Linked DNA regions of Pyxidicoccus trucidator. The protein of the gene in region 1 binds, or shares a complex with, the protein of each later gene. Links are inferred from orthologs where the notes say so. Each region holds a gene or a part of one and is shown in the gene's direction. Other genes may lie near its edges. The genes, in order: mfd and uvrA.

Evidence for each region.
Region 2: the proteins of mfd (region 1) and uvrA are in contact, whole or in part, in a crystal structure (PDB 4DFC), measured with the Escherichia coli proteins. The link is inferred for Pyxidicoccus trucidator from one-to-one orthologs.

The regions. Positions count from the first base shown.
Region 1 is NZ_JAAIXZ010000001.1:1,047,367-1,054,768, forward strand. Bases 2,332-6,463 are described here. They hold mfd (transcription-repair coupling factor), read left to right. Parts: upstream 2,332-2,669; coding sequence 2,670-6,263; downstream 6,264-6,463. Other genes in these bases: G4D85_RS04430 (PAS domain-containing sensor histidine kinase), read right to left, coding at 2,332-2,464; G4D85_RS04440 (flavodoxin family protein), read right to left, coding at 6,371-6,463. Outside these bases: G4D85_RS04415 (pilus assembly FimT family protein), read left to right, coding at 1-170; G4D85_RS04420 (c-type cytochrome), read left to right, coding at 272-592; G4D85_RS04425 (hypothetical protein), read left to right, coding at 651-974; more of G4D85_RS04430, read right to left, coding at 971-2,331; more of G4D85_RS04440, read right to left, coding at 6,464-6,970; G4D85_RS04445 (hypothetical protein), read left to right, coding at 7,162-7,402. UniProt on the Escherichia coli protein: Couples transcription and DNA repair by recognizing RNA polymerase (RNAP) stalled at DNA lesions. Mediates ATP-dependent release of RNAP and its truncated transcript from the DNA, and recruitment of nucleotide excision repair machinery to the damaged site.
Region 2 is NZ_JAAIXZ010000011.1:308,430-315,188, forward strand. What follows is about bases 2,167-5,655. They hold uvrA (excinuclease ABC subunit UvrA), read left to right. Parts: upstream 2,167-2,560; coding sequence 2,561-5,455; downstream 5,456-5,655. Other genes in these bases: G4D85_RS29335 (DMT family transporter), read right to left, coding at 2,167-2,382. Also shown: G4D85_RS29330 (choice-of-anchor D domain-containing protein), read right to left, coding at 1-1,148; more of G4D85_RS29335, read right to left, coding at 1,480-2,166; G4D85_RS29345 (POT family MFS transporter), read left to right, coding at 5,902-6,759. UniProt on the Escherichia coli protein: The UvrABC repair system catalyzes the recognition and processing of DNA lesions. UvrA is an ATPase and a DNA-binding protein. A damage recognition complex composed of 2 UvrA and 2 UvrB subunits scans DNA for abnormalities.

The DNA.
Region 1 (7,402 bases):
GCGCCCCCGCCAACCCGCCCCCCGCGGCCGGCACGCTCCTGCTCCGCCAGGGTGACGGCGCGGGCAACTACCAGGTGGACCAGGTCTTCACCATGAATGCCCTGACGGGTGCCTTCAAGAGCGTGGACTGCACCTACACCCCGCGCCCCGCCGAGTGCCCCCCTCTCTGAAGCGCTTCGGGCGGCCCCCTCCCGACATATGCTCCCCCCGCCCCGCGCCACCGCGAGGCGGGCACCGAGCCCCGCGGGCCCCTCCCGAGGAGACACTGAAGATGATGAAGCGGTTCGCCCTGGTGATGGTCCTCAGCCTGGCCACGAGCGCCCACGCGGACGACGTCGCCGACGTGTGGAAGGCGAAGTGCAAGTCCTGCCACGGCGAAGACGGCAAGGCGAAGACGAAGATGGGCCAGAAGGAGTCCATCGTCGACCTCAGCCAGCCCGCCTGGCAGCAGGCCGAGTCGGACGCCGAAATCCGGCAGGTCATCGCCGACGGCTCCCCCAAGAACACCCGGATGAAGGCCTTCAAGGACAGGCTCACCCCCCAGCAGATTGACGCCCTGGTGGGATACATCCGCACCCTGAAGGGAAAGTAGCTGGCTTGAATTTCCCCGCGAGGCCGCGCGTCATGGGGGGTGAGAAACGGAGCCGCCCATGAAGAACCTCACCGTCGCCCTCGTGTTCTGCGCATCCATGGCCAGCCTCTTCACGTCGCTGCGCGCGGACGCCGTGTCGTCCGTGCGCATTGAAAAGGGCCTGTCCCGGCCGGAGCCCCTGTCGCTGCTGGGCAAGAAGGACGACGGCAAGGGCGGCGGGGATGACGACAAGAAGGGCGGCAAGGACGACGAGGAGGACGAGGAGGAGTACCGCGCCCGCTACTCCGGCCTGTCCCAGCATGCCGCCCTGGAGCTGGTGGACCCGGGCGCCCTGGAAGACGTCCTCCGCGTGAGCGCGGGCCTCCGGTTCGGCGCCCGCTAGCGGGGCCCTGGCGGCGGCCGGGCCACGCGGGGCAGCGTCACCGCGAAGCAGGTGCCGGCGTCCACCGACGACGCCACGTCCACCCAGCCCCCGTGGGCGGTGACAATCTGCGAGACGATGTAGAGCCCCAGGCCCAGCCCGTGGTGCTGGGGCTTCGGCTGGCCCGGCTCCAGCGTCGCGCGGTGGAAGGGCGCGAAGAGGCGCGTGCGCAGCGAGTCCGGAATGGGCGGCCCTCCGTTGTGCACCTCCACCCGCTGGAAGTGGCCGTCGGCGGCGGCCAGCCGCACCCTCACCTGCGTGCCTTGAGGGCTGTGCTGCAGGGCGTTGCCGAGCAGGTTGGACAGCACCTGTCCCAGCCGCTCCTCGTCCCAGACGCCCGTCGAGTCGCCCTGCACCTCCAGGCAGACGCCGCGCTCCGGGTGGGCGGGCTCCAGCTCGGAGATGATGCGGCGGCACACCTCCTCCATGCACACCTCGCGCGGGCGCAGGGGAATGCCCCCGGCCATGCGCGCCCGGGTGAAGTCCAGCAGCTGCTTCACCAGCCGGGCCATGCGCCCGGCGCTCCCGTCGATGCGCTCCACCCCGCGCCGCACGTCCGGCGTCAGCGTGTCCCTGGCGAGCAGGGCCGCGGCGGACAGGCGCACCGCGGCCAGCGGGTTGCCCAAATCGTGCCCGAGCACGCCGATGAAGCGCTCCTGGAAGCGCGCCTCCTGCTCGCGCTCCAGCTCCAGCCGGCGCCGCGCGGTGACGTCCCGGCTGATACCGAAGAGGGCGTAGACGGTGCCGTCGCCCCGGCGCAGCACGCCCTTCGTCGTCTGCCAGATGCAGTCGGTGCCGGGGCCGCCCTCGGAGTCCTCGTAGGTGGCCGTCTGCCCGGACTCCGCCACCGCGCGGTCATGCTCCAGCGTGGGCCTGGCGTTGTCGGGGCCCAGCAGCTCCGCGTCCGAGCGCCCGAGGATTTCGTGGGGCTCGCGGTTGAAGGCGCGCGCGGTGGCGGGGTTGATGAGCACGTAGCACCCGTGCAAGTCCTTCACGTAGATGGCGTCCGTGGCGCTCTCGATGACGGCGTGCAGCAGGTCATGGTCCCTCCGCAGGGCCTCCTGGGCGGCCATGCGCTCGGTGAGGTCCTCCAGGAAGAGGACGACGCCGTCCTCCCAGGGGGACACGCGCGCCAGCAGCCACACGGTGCCCACGGGGGACTGGCGGGACAGGCGCGCCACCTCGGGCTCGCGGCGCACGGCCACCCGGACGCACACGGCGAACAGGCCGCACTCCCCCGCCCACGGCGCCTCGTCCAGCAGCCGCTGGCGCACCAGCGGACGCTCCTCGCGGCCCAGCCAGCGCTCCGCGTGCGCGTTCGCGGAGACACACTCGAAGTCGAGGATGCCTCCCACCGCGGAGCGGACGCTGCGCAGCACGACGACTGCCTCGGACGGCGGCAGGTCTCCCCCACTCCCCGAGCGCTTGTTGCTCCCACGACCCGATTGCATGTGGCGTGGCACCCCCCAGCGATGCCGTTGGGTGAAGCCTCGCCTGGGGGTGGGCAGGGGGACAACCGGCCCCCGGGGTGGCCGAAGCGTGCCGGAGCGAACCTGGGGGGCGATGTACCCCCTGACAACACGACAGGCGGCGCGCTCTGTCGTTGATTTGGCCACGGCGGGCCCCTAATTACCCCGGGGCCCTCAGGGTCCACTCATGGACACTCCCTTCACTCAGAGGCTGGATGGCGAGGCGGCGCCGCACGGCGGCATGCCTCCGGTGGCAGGCGACCCTCTCGCGCAACTGCTGGACGCACTGCAGCCCGGCCGCCGTGCGCGGACGCAGGGGCTGAAGGGCGCGGCGCGCGGCCACGTGCTCGCCCGTCTGCACCTGGCGACGCAGGCGCCGCTGGTCTGCGTGGCGGTGGACGAGGAGGCAGCCGATGCCCTGGCCGCCGACCTGTCCTTCTTCCTGGGAGGCACCGGCAGCCTGCTGGAGCCGCGCGTGCTGCGGCTGCCCGCGGACGAGATGCTGCCGTACGACGAGCTTTCGCCCGACGCGCGCACCGTCACCGAGCGGCTGGGCGCCCTCTTCCACCTGGGCCAGGGCACGCGCTTTCCCGCGGTGGTGCTGTCCGTGCGCGCGCTGTACCGCCGCGTGCTGCCGCTGGACATGATGACGTCGCTGTCCGAGCGGGTGGTGGTGGGGCAGGACTTCGACCGCGACTCGCTGGCGCTGAAGCTGGCGCGCATGGGCTACCGGAACAGCCCGCTGGTGGAGGACGTGGGGACGTTCTCCGTGCGCGGCGGCCTGCTGGACGTCTTCAGCCCGCTCTACGACAAGCCGGTGCGCCTGGAGTTCTTCGGCGACACCATCGACTCCATCCGCGCCTTCGACCCGCAGTCGCAGCGCACGGTGGACTCGCTGAAGGAGGTCATGCTCGTGCCGGCGCGCGAGGTGCTCCTCACGGACCAGACGCGCCCGCGCGCGGAGGCCGCGGCCCGCGCGGTGGCGGACCGCATCAACCTGCCCACCATTCAGCTGCGCGAGCGGCTGGAGGCGCTGCGCGAGGGGCTGCCCGGCTTCGGAATCGAGGGCTTGCTGCCCGGCCTCTTCGAGGGCGGCCTCGCCACGGTGTTCGACTTCCTGCGCACGTGGGGGCAGGAGGCGCCCGTCTTCTACCTGGACGACCCGCTGGGCGCGGACCGCGCGGCCGACGAGCTGTGGTCGGAGCTGGAGCGCTCCTTCACGGCGGCGGAGGAACGGCAGGACCTGGTGTCCCCGCCCCTGGAGCACTTCCTCACGCGCGACGCGGTGACGGAGCGGCTGGGCGCCTTCCGCGTGGTGGAGGGCGGCGGCCTGTCGCTGGCACAGCAGGAGCGGCCCCCGGTGCTCTTCAGCTTCGGCGGCACCCAGGATTTGCGCGAGGCGATTCTCGCGCACCATGGCGAGGAGGGCGCCCTCAGCCCGCTGGTGGAGCGCCTGCAACGGTGGCGGGACATGGGTGTGGCGTGCGCGGTGGCGTGCGGCACGCTGAGCCAGGCGGACCGGCTCAAGCGGCTGTTGCAGGACCGCAGCGTCATCGTGAAGGTGCACACGGAGCCGCTGGCGGACGCGTCGAAGCTGTACGAGCCGTCCATCTGGGCCCACCTCTTCACCGGCGAGGTGAGCCACGGCTTCGTGGACGGCGCGGGCGGGCTGGCGGTGCTGGCGGACGAGGAGATTTTCGGCGTCCGCGCGCGAAGGCGGCCCAAGCGCAGCAAGAAGCTGGACGCGTTCGCCTCGGGCTTCGGAGACCTGAAGGAAGGCGACCTCATCGTCCACACCGACTTCGGCATCGGCCGCTACGCGGGCCTGACGAAGATGGAGGTCAACGGCGTGCCCGGGGACTTCCTCGTCCTGGAGTACGCGGGCCGGGACAAAATCTACCTGCCGGTGGGCCGCATGCGGCTCATCCAGAAGTTCTCCGGCGGCGACCCGGACACGGTGCAGCTGGACAAGCTGGGCACCACGAGCTGGGAGAAGACGAAGAAGCGCGTCAAGGAGCAGCTGCTCAAGATGGCGGCGGAGCTGTTGCAGATTGCCGCCGCGCGCAAGGCGCACCCGGGCCATGCCTTCAGCGCGCCGGACCGGTACTTCGCCCAGTTCGAGGCGGACTTCGAGTTCGAGGAGACGCCGGACCAGGCCAAGGCGATTGAGGACGTGCTGGCGGACATGCAGAAGCCCCAGCCGATGGACCGGCTCGTCTGTGGCGACGTGGGCTATGGCAAGACGGAGGTGGCCATGCGCGCTGCCTTCAAGGCCGCGCTGGACCGCAAGCAGGTGGCGGTGCTGGTGCCCACCACGGTGCTGGCGCAGCAGCACTTCCTGTCCTTCAAGAAGCGCTTCAAGGACTACCCCGTCACGGTGGAGGTCATCTCCGGCATGAAGAAGGCGCCGGAGGTGCGCGAAATCCTCAAGCGGGCCAAGGAGGGCAAGGTCGACATCCTCATCGGCACGCACAAGCTGCTGGGCGGCGACGTGGCCTTCAAGGAACTGGGCCTGATGATTGTCGACGAGGAGCAGCGCTTCGGCGTGAAGCAGAAGGAGTCGCTCAAGAAGTGGCGCTCCCAGATTGACGTGCTGACGCTGACGGCGACGCCCATCCCCCGCACGCTGCACATGAGCATGTCCGGCGTGCGCGACATGAGCATCATCGCCACGCCGCCCGAGGACCGCCGCGCCATCCGCACCTTCGTGATGAAGCACGACGACGCCGTCATCAAGGAGGCCATCGAGCGCGAGGTGGCGCGCGGCGGGCAGGTGTTCTTCGTCCACAACCGCGTGGAGTCGCTCCCGTCCATTGAGCAGCAGCTGAAGACGCTGGTGCCCCAGCTCAGCATCGGCGTGGCGCACGGGCAGATGGGCGAGGGCCAGCTGGAGAAGGTCATGCTGGCCTTCACCGAGCGCAAGCACCAGGTGCTCCTGTGCACGTCCATCATCGAGAGCGGCATCGACATCTCGAGCGCCAACACGATGATTGTGAACCGGGCGGACCAGTTCGGCCTGGCGCAGCTCTACCAGCTCCGTGGACGCGTGGGCCGCAGCAAGGAGCGCGCGTACGCGTACCTGCTGGTGCCGTCACGGCGGGCGGTGACGAAGGACGCGCAGCGGCGCCTGGAGGTGCTCCAGAACTTCACCGAGCTGGGCGCGGGCTTCTCCATCGCCTCGCACGATTTGGAGATTCGCGGCGCGGGCAACCTGCTGGGCGACAAGCAGTCGGGGGCCATCGCCGAGATTGGCTTCGACATGTACGCGCAGCTGCTGGAAGAGGCCGTGGCGGAGATGCAGGGCCAGCCGCCTCGCGTGCAGGTGGAGCCGGACGTGACGCTGCCCATGCCGGCGCTCATCCCGGACGACTACGTGAGCGACGTGCACCAGCGGCTGCTCTTCTACAAGCGCTTCAGCCAGGCCAGCCACCCGGACGAGGTGACGGACCTGCGCGCGGAGCTGGTGGACCGCTACGGCGAGGCGCCGGACGAGGTGGACTCGCTGTCCGAGCTGACGCTGCTGAAAATCGACATGCGCGACTTGCGGCTGCGCGCGCTGGAGGTGGGCACCGGCCGGCTGGTGGTGACGCTGGGCGCGGACGCGCTGCTGGACGGCGCGAAGGTGGCGGGGCTGGTGCAGCGCTCGAAGGGCGTCTACCGGCTCACCCCGGACATGAAGCTCATTGCCCGCGTGCCCCAGGGCGCCAGCGGGCATGACCTCATCGCCGAGGCGAAGAAGGTGCTCCGCGACTTGAGCCACTGCGCGCTGCCGCAGGCGTAGCGCGGCGGGCAGGCACGGTCGTGAAAGAGAAGAGGCCCGGGACCTGAGGGTTCCGGGCCTCTTTCATTTCAGGAGCAGCGGCCTCGCAGCGGCCCCAGGTAACAGGCTCAGGCGGCCTGGGGCTCCGCCGCCACCGGCCGCACCAGGAACTCGCGGGCCGCTTCGAGCGCGCGCGTGTCGGTGAGCACCTGCCCCGGCGCGGAGCCATGGCCGATGAGCGCACCCCGCCAGCGCAGGCTCATGTAGCCCGCCGTCAGTTGCAGGCTCTGGATGGGCGGCTGCGCCACGCCGTCGTCCTCCTCGGAGGAGTGCGCGGTGACAAGCGACAGCACCTTGCCCTGCATGCGCTCGCGGAAGCGCAGCTCGGGCAGGCGCAGCCACCAGGACCAGTGCTCGAAGTAGTGCTGCGCCGTGGAGGACAGGTGGTACCAGTAGATGGGCGAGACGATGACCAGCTCGTCCGCCGCCAGCGTGCGCTCTGCCAGCGCGAGCAGCTCCGGGACGGGCTTCGGGTAGCTGCTGCCCGGCGCGTGGCGCAAGTCACGGAAGGGCTCACGCAGGTGCTCCTCCAGGCGAAGCCACTCCACCGCCGTGCCGGACGGGAGCGCCTCGGCGGCGCGGCGGGCGAGCTGCTCCGCGTTGCCGCCCACGCGGGAGCTGGACAAGAGGAAGAGGACGCTGCGGGAAGTCGAGGGGGTGGAGCTCATGGCGGGTCCAGAAAGGAAGTGGCGCTCTCTTAACAGGGCACCGGGCCGGACGCAGAAGTGCACGCGTCACTCCGCCGGGCAGTGCCAGCCCCACACACGTGGAGCGCTGCGCCCTCCGACCCCTCCGTCGGGAGCAGGCGGCCCGGTTCCGCGCCTTGATAGGCTCGGCGCAGGTGCACACAGGAGTGTCCATGGCGGTCGCGCCTCCAGCGAACAGGATTCCGTCCCGGACCGTCGTGCTGGGCGGAATGGGCAATGACGACGCGAGCGGGCTCTCCGCGCGGCTGCTGACCGTGCTGGAAGGAGCCCTCGCGCTGCCCGGCTACCGCTTCGAGCGACTGGAGGACGCCAGGCCCGAGGACCTCCAGACGAACCGCTGGAGCCAGCGCGACGGCCCGGTGATCCTGGTTGGAGTGGTGGGGGACGTCCCGT
Region 2 (6,759 bases), on another replicon or contig:
ACCAGCACCTCCTCCCGGCAGCGGTTGATGACCTGCACCTGGCGCGTGGCCGTCATGCCCTCCGCCACCACGCCGAAGTCCACCTTCCGGGGGAGCACGGTGACGCAGGAGGTGCCACCCTCGCCCGCCAGCGACACCTTGGGGCCCGGCGCCGTCGTGCCCTGCTCGCGCACGCCCACCTCCACCCGGCCGTCCCGCACCCGGCCCAGCGCCGCCGGAGTGAAGGCCACGCGCAGCTCCACCGCCGCGCCCGGCGCCAGCAGGCCGCCCGCCAGCACCGGCGCGTTCACCACCTTGAAGACGTCGCCGGGGTTGTCGAGGAAGCGCGCCCCGTCATAGCTCAGCGGCACCGTGCCCTGGTTGCGCACGGTGATGGACTGCTCCGCGGTGGCGCCCAGCGCCACGCGCCCGAAGTCCACGCGCAGCGGCGTCACCTCCAGCTTGGAAGCGACGCCCAGGCCGCTCAGCGCAATCACCGCGGGCTCGCAGCCCTCGCACACCACCACGTGCAGCGCCGCCTCGGCGGAGCCCAGGCGCTTGGGGGCGTAGGCCACCGGCACCACGCGCTCCTCGCCCGGCGCCAGCGTGGAGGACTGGCCGGCGCCCGCGGAGAACTGGTCCGCGTCCGAGCCCTGGACGGACAGCACCAGCGGGCTCTCCACGTCCGAGGGGTTGCGCACCGTCACCTCGCGCATCTCCACCAGGCCCATGGCCACGTTGCCGAAGTCGAGCGCCGTGTCCGGCACCTCGACGAAGGCCTTCACGCCGCGGCCATTCACCGGCACCACGCCCTCCACCTCGGCGTCGGTGAGGATTTCCACCATGCCCTGCACCACGCCCTCCACCCGCGGCGTGAAGTGGACCTCAATCTCCTGCTCGCCACCGGCGGACAGGGTGAAGGGCTCGAAGGGGGGAATCACCACGTTGGGCACGCTGGAGACGGCGCCCTCCACGCGGTACGAGGCGCGACCACCGTTGGCGATCTTCAGCTTGAACGACTTGGTGCGTCCCAGGGCCGAGGGACCGAACTCAATCATCTCCGGGCGGACCACGAAGGCGCTCTTCGCCTTCTGGGAAGACGGCCGCTCACACGCCACGCCCATCACCAACGCCGCCGCCACCCACGCCACCCACAGCGCCCTTCGCATAACGACCTCCCACCACGCCCTGGGACTTCGAATCCGTCGCCGCGCTGATCCACGGCTCCGGGGGTGGGCCCTCTGCAACCCGGGTGCCCGCGATTCCCGGGGCGAAGACGTCGGAAGGCCGACGCGGCAAACCTCTGGCCTCCCTGGGAAAGGCGTCGCACCGCGTGTGGAACGACATTTCCCATTCACCCCGAAGGACTGAAATTCCTTCAGTAAGCGCGGGTAACACACGGACACCCTGGACGACCGGGTGGGGCAGCCAGCTTCACCGAGCCCCAAAAGGCGCTGGAGCTCCGAAGCTCCGGCGCGCTGGGCTCAGGGACTCCGGTGCTCAGGCGGCGGGGCGCGACGCGGGGGCCAACAGCCGCCCCACCACGCCGGTGCCCCACAGCACGCCGCCCACGCACACCAGCGCGCCGGTGACGGCCAGCGGCGACACGGCCTCGCCCAGCAGCAGCGCGCCCATCACCCACGAGAAGGCGGGCGTGAGCTGGGTGGCCACGCCCCCCGCCGCGGCGGTGACGTAGCCAAAGGCATACGTGAAGGTCATCTGCGCCACCACGGACGTCAGGCCCACGCCCAGCAGCGGCAGCACCACGTCCCACCCCAGCGGCCGCCAGTCCTGCACCGCGAAGGGCAGGCTGAAGAGGAGGCCGAAGAGACAGAAGGAGAGGAAGACGGTGGCCGAGTCCGTGTCGTGCCGCAGCGCCCGCACCACCACCACCGCCGCGCCGCCCAGCACCGCGGAGCCCATGCCCGCCCACGCGCCCAGGCCCATCTCCAGCGAGGCGCCCCCGTCCATGGTGCTCCACATCACCAGGCCCGCGCCCAGCGTGGTGAGCGCCAGCCCGGCCAGCAGCGGCCCGGTGACGCGCTCGCGCAGGAAGAGCCAGCCGATGATGGCCGCGTAGATGGGCCAGCACGCATTGAGGAGCACCGCCGGCCCCACCGTCATCCGGTCGATGGCGACGAAGTACAGGTAGACGGCCGCGCCGCCGAAGATGCCGCGCAGCGCCCACAGCGACAGGCGTCCGTAGCGCGGCCGGCGTCCCAGCACGGGGAAGTAGACGGCCAGGAACAGCAGCCCGATGACGAAGCGGCCGGACGCCACCTGCCCGGGGGACAGGCGGCCCGCCAGCAGGCGGGTGCACAGCGCCATCACCGAGAAGAGGAAGCTCGAGAAGATGAGCAGCGGGACACCGCGGTAGCGCTCCGGAAGGACCCAGCGGTTCATGGACGCCGCGCACCCTACAGGGAAACGCCTCCCCCGCCAGCCCCGCCCTGCCCGCCCGGCCGCCCACCTGCCACATGTGGGATGAGCGTTGAAACCCGGCGCGTTGAGCGTCATTCACTCCACCCGTGCGAGTTTCCACGCACCGGAACACCCATTCAGTGGTAAACGGCCGCCCATCATGTCCGAGCCCGACGTCATCTCCCTCCGAGGCGCCAAGGAGCACAACCTCAAGAACGTCTCCCTGGACATCCCCAAGAAGAAGCTCGTCGTCTTCACGGGGGTGTCAGGGTCCGGCAAGAGCTCGCTCGCCTTCGATACGCTCTACGCGGAAGGCCAGCGTCGCTACGTGGAGAGCCTCTCCGCCTATGCCCGGCAATTCCTGGGGCAGATGGAGAAGCCGAAGTACGACACCATCCGGGGACTGTCGCCCACCATCTCCATCGAGCAGAAGGCGGCCAGCAACAACCCCCGCTCGACGGTGGGCACCGTCACCGAGGTGCATGACTACCTGCGCGTGCTCTACGCCTCCATCGGCGTGCAGCACTGCCCCAACTGCGGGCGCAAGGTGGGCAAGCAGAGCGCGCAGCAGATTGTGGAGGAAATCCTCAAGTCCCCCGCCGGCACCAAGCTGCAAGTCCTGGCGCCCCTCGTCACCAACCGCAAGGGCGAGCACAAGGAACTGCTGGCCGAGGCGCAGAAGCGCGGCTTCTCCCGCGCGCGCATCGACGGGGTGCTGAAGAGCCTGGAGGAGCGCATCGAGCTGGACAAGAAGTCCAAGCACGACATCGCGCTCGTCATCGACCGGCTGGTGCTCAAGCCCGACTTGAAGACGCGCCTCACCGACTCGGTGGAGACGGCGCTGCGCGAGGGCAAGGGCACCCTCATCGTCACCGACGAGAAGGGCACCCCCGCCTCGGACCGCGTCATGTCCGAGCTCAACGCGTGCCCCACCTGCGGCCTGTCCTTCGGCGAGCTGACGCCCGCGTCCTTCTCCTTCAACAACCCGCTGGGCATGTGCACGGACTGCAACGGCCTGGGCACCAAGCCGGAGATGGACCCGGACCTCATCGTCCCGGACCCGTCCCGCACCATCCGCGACGGCGCCATTGAGCCCTGGGCCAGCGGCATGAATCGCGGCGAGGGCTGGACGGCGGACTTCGTGGAGAGCCTGGCCAAGGCGTTCAAGATTGATTTGGACGTGCCCTACGCGAAGCTGTCCAAGCGCGAGCGGGAGACGCTGATGTACGGCTCCCACGGCAAGAGCTTCACCGTCGAGTGGGGCGAGGGCGGCCAGTACAAGATGGAGTGGGAGGGCCTGGTCGAGCGGTTGATGCGCAACTTCAAGACGACCACCTCCGAGGCGCGCCGCACCGAGCTGCAGAAGTACTTCAGCGACAAGCCCTGCCCCTCCTGCAAGGGCGAGCGCCTGAAGCCGGAGAGCCGCGCGGTGAAGGTCCACGGTCACACGATTGTGCAGCTGAGCCGGCTGACCATCTCCGACGCGCTGGGCTTCCTGGGGGAGATGGGGCTGACGGCGCACGAGCGGAAGATTGCCACCGAGCTCCTGAAGGAGATTCGCAGCCGCCTGTCCTTCCTGGTGGACGTGGGGCTGGGCTACCTGATGTTGGACCGCACCGCGTCCACGCTGTCCGGCGGAGAGAGCCAGCGCATCCGGCTGGCGTCGCAGATGGGCAGCGAGCTGACCGGCGTCATCTACATCCTCGACGAGCCCTCCATCGGCCTGCACCAGCGTGACAACGGCAAGCTGCTGACCACGCTCAAGCGCCTGCGGGACTTGGGCAACTCCGTCCTCGTGGTGGAGCACGACGAGGAGACGATGGAGGAGGCGGACTGGCTGGTGGACTTCGGCCCCGGCGCGGGCGAGCTGGGCGGCCAGGTGGTGGCGCAGGGCACGCCGGCGCAGGTGATGGAGAACGTGGCCAGCGAGACGGGCGCGTACCTCTCCGGGCGCAAGGAAATCGAGATTCCGGAGCAGCGCCGCAAGCTGGACCCCAAGCGCAAAATCGTCATCCAGGGGGCGCAGGAGAACAACCTGAGGAACGTGGACGCGGAGATTCCGCTCGGCGTCTTCAGCGCGATTACCGGCGTGTCCGGCGCGGGCAAGTCCACGCTCATCAACGACATCCTCTTCCCTGCCCTGGCGCGGCACCTCTACGAGAGCCGCGAGACGCCCGGCAAGCACAAGTCGATTCAGGGCTTCGAGCACCTGGACAAGGTCATCGACATCGACCAGCGCCCCATCGGCCGCACCCCGCGCAGCAACCCCGCCACGTACACCAAGCTGTTCGACAACATCCGCGACGTGTTCGCGATGACGCCCGAGGCGCGCGCCTTCGGCTACGGGCCGGGCCGCTTCAGCTTCAACATCAAGGGCGGGCGCTGCGAGTCGTGCGAGGGCGACGGCGTGAAGCTGGTGGAGATGCACTTCCTCGCGGACGTGTACGTGCCCTGCGAGAGCTGCGCCGGCAAGCGCTTCAACGAGGCCACCCTGCGCGTGCGCTACAAGGGGAAGAACATCGCCGAGGTGCTGGACTTGAGCGTGCGCGAGGCGATGGAGCACTTCGGCGCGCACCGCGACATCATGCGCGTGCTCCAGACGCTGCACGACGTGGGTCTGAGCTACATCCGCCTGGGCCAGCCCTCCCCCACCCTGTCCGGCGGCGAGGCCCAGCGCATCAAACTGGCGCGCGAGTTGGCCCGCGTGGCCACCGGCCGCACCCTCTACATCCTGGACGAGCCCACCACCGGCCTGCACTTCGAGGACATCCGCAAGCTGCTGTCGGTGCTCAACCGGCTGGTGGAGGCGGGCAACAGCGTGCTCGTCATCGAGCACAACCTGGACGTCATCAAGAGCGCGGACTGGGTGATTGACCTCGGCCCCGAGGGCGGCGCGGGCGGCGGCCTGATTCTGGCCACCGGCACACCCGAGCAGGTCGCCCGCGTGGAGGGCAGCCACACCGGCCGCTACCTGGCGCACGTGCTGTCCAAGGCGCGGCGCGCCCGCGTGGGCCAGCGCGTGGACGGCCCCGCCCTGCGGGAAGTGGCGGGCTGACGCTCGCGACACTCCGTCCCGTGACAATGGAGCGGGGGGCGGGGGTGCCTTCATTCACCCCCAACCCCCCGTCCACCTTGGAGGAATGGTGTCACGGGAGGGGTGTGGGTCGCGAAGTGAGACGTACCGCGTGACACATGATAGGGAGGCCACAATTCCTGTCAAACGCGCGTCAACTGATTAATGTGTATTGATAAAGACGCATTCCCACCGGAATGGGGCGCCCAGACACGCGCGAGAATTCCGGTGCGGGTGCGGCCAGGCGGCACCGGGGCGGGCTTCGGCCGGGCGGGAGGGCCTCCCCTCCTCCCTGGAGGGGGACAGTCCCAGAGGGCACGGCACCCCACGGCGCAGCGGTAGGTGGAGTCCCGACGTGCGGTTGGGTAGGGTTCGCTTCTCGTTTTCTTGGAGCCCCCACCTTTCGCCACGAGGGAGCACCCCGTCGCATGGCCCAGACAGCCGCTGCGCAGAGCAACAAGTTTCCACCGCAAATCCCGTTCATCATCGGCCAGGAGGCCTGTGAGCGGTTCAGCTTCTACGGGATGCGCGGCATCCTGACCGTGTTCCTGGCGGACTACCTGCTCAAGCAGTCCATGGACGCGGGCGGAGGCGACGAGCGCAACGCCATCGCGAAGAGCTACTTCCACCTCTTCATGTTCGGCGTGTACTGGTTCCCGCTGGTGGGCGGGTGGCTCGCCGACCGGATGTTCGGCAAGTTCAAGGTCATCCTCTGGCTGAGCCTCGTGTACTGCGTGGGCCACGCGTGCCTGGCGTTCTTCGAGGACGTGCCGCTGGGCTTCTACTTCGGCCTGCTGCTCATCGCGATGGGCTCGGGTGGAATCAAGCCCTGCGTCGCGGCGATGGTGGGAGACCAGTTCAACGAGTCGAACAAGCACCTCGTGAACAAAATCTTCTCCATCTTCTACTGGAGCATCAACCTCGGCTCGTTCTTCGCGGCGCTGTTCATCCCCGCGGTGCTGGCGAAGTACGGGCCGTCGGTGGCCTTCGGCATCCCCGGCATCCTGATGTTCATCGCCACGGCCATCTACTGGGCGGGCCGCAAGCACTACGTCATGGTGCCGCCCACCGGGAAGAACCCGCACTCGTTCTTCAAGGTGGTCCTGGCCGCGCTGAAGCCGAAGGGCGAGCGCACGAAGGGGAGCCACTGGCTGGACACCGCGCGGACCGAGCACCCCGAGGCGGCCATCGACGGCGCGAAGGCCGTGCTCCGCCTGGTGGTGCTCTTCATCCCGGTGATGTTCTTCTGGATGATTTTCGACCAGAAGGCGTCCACGCTGGTGCTC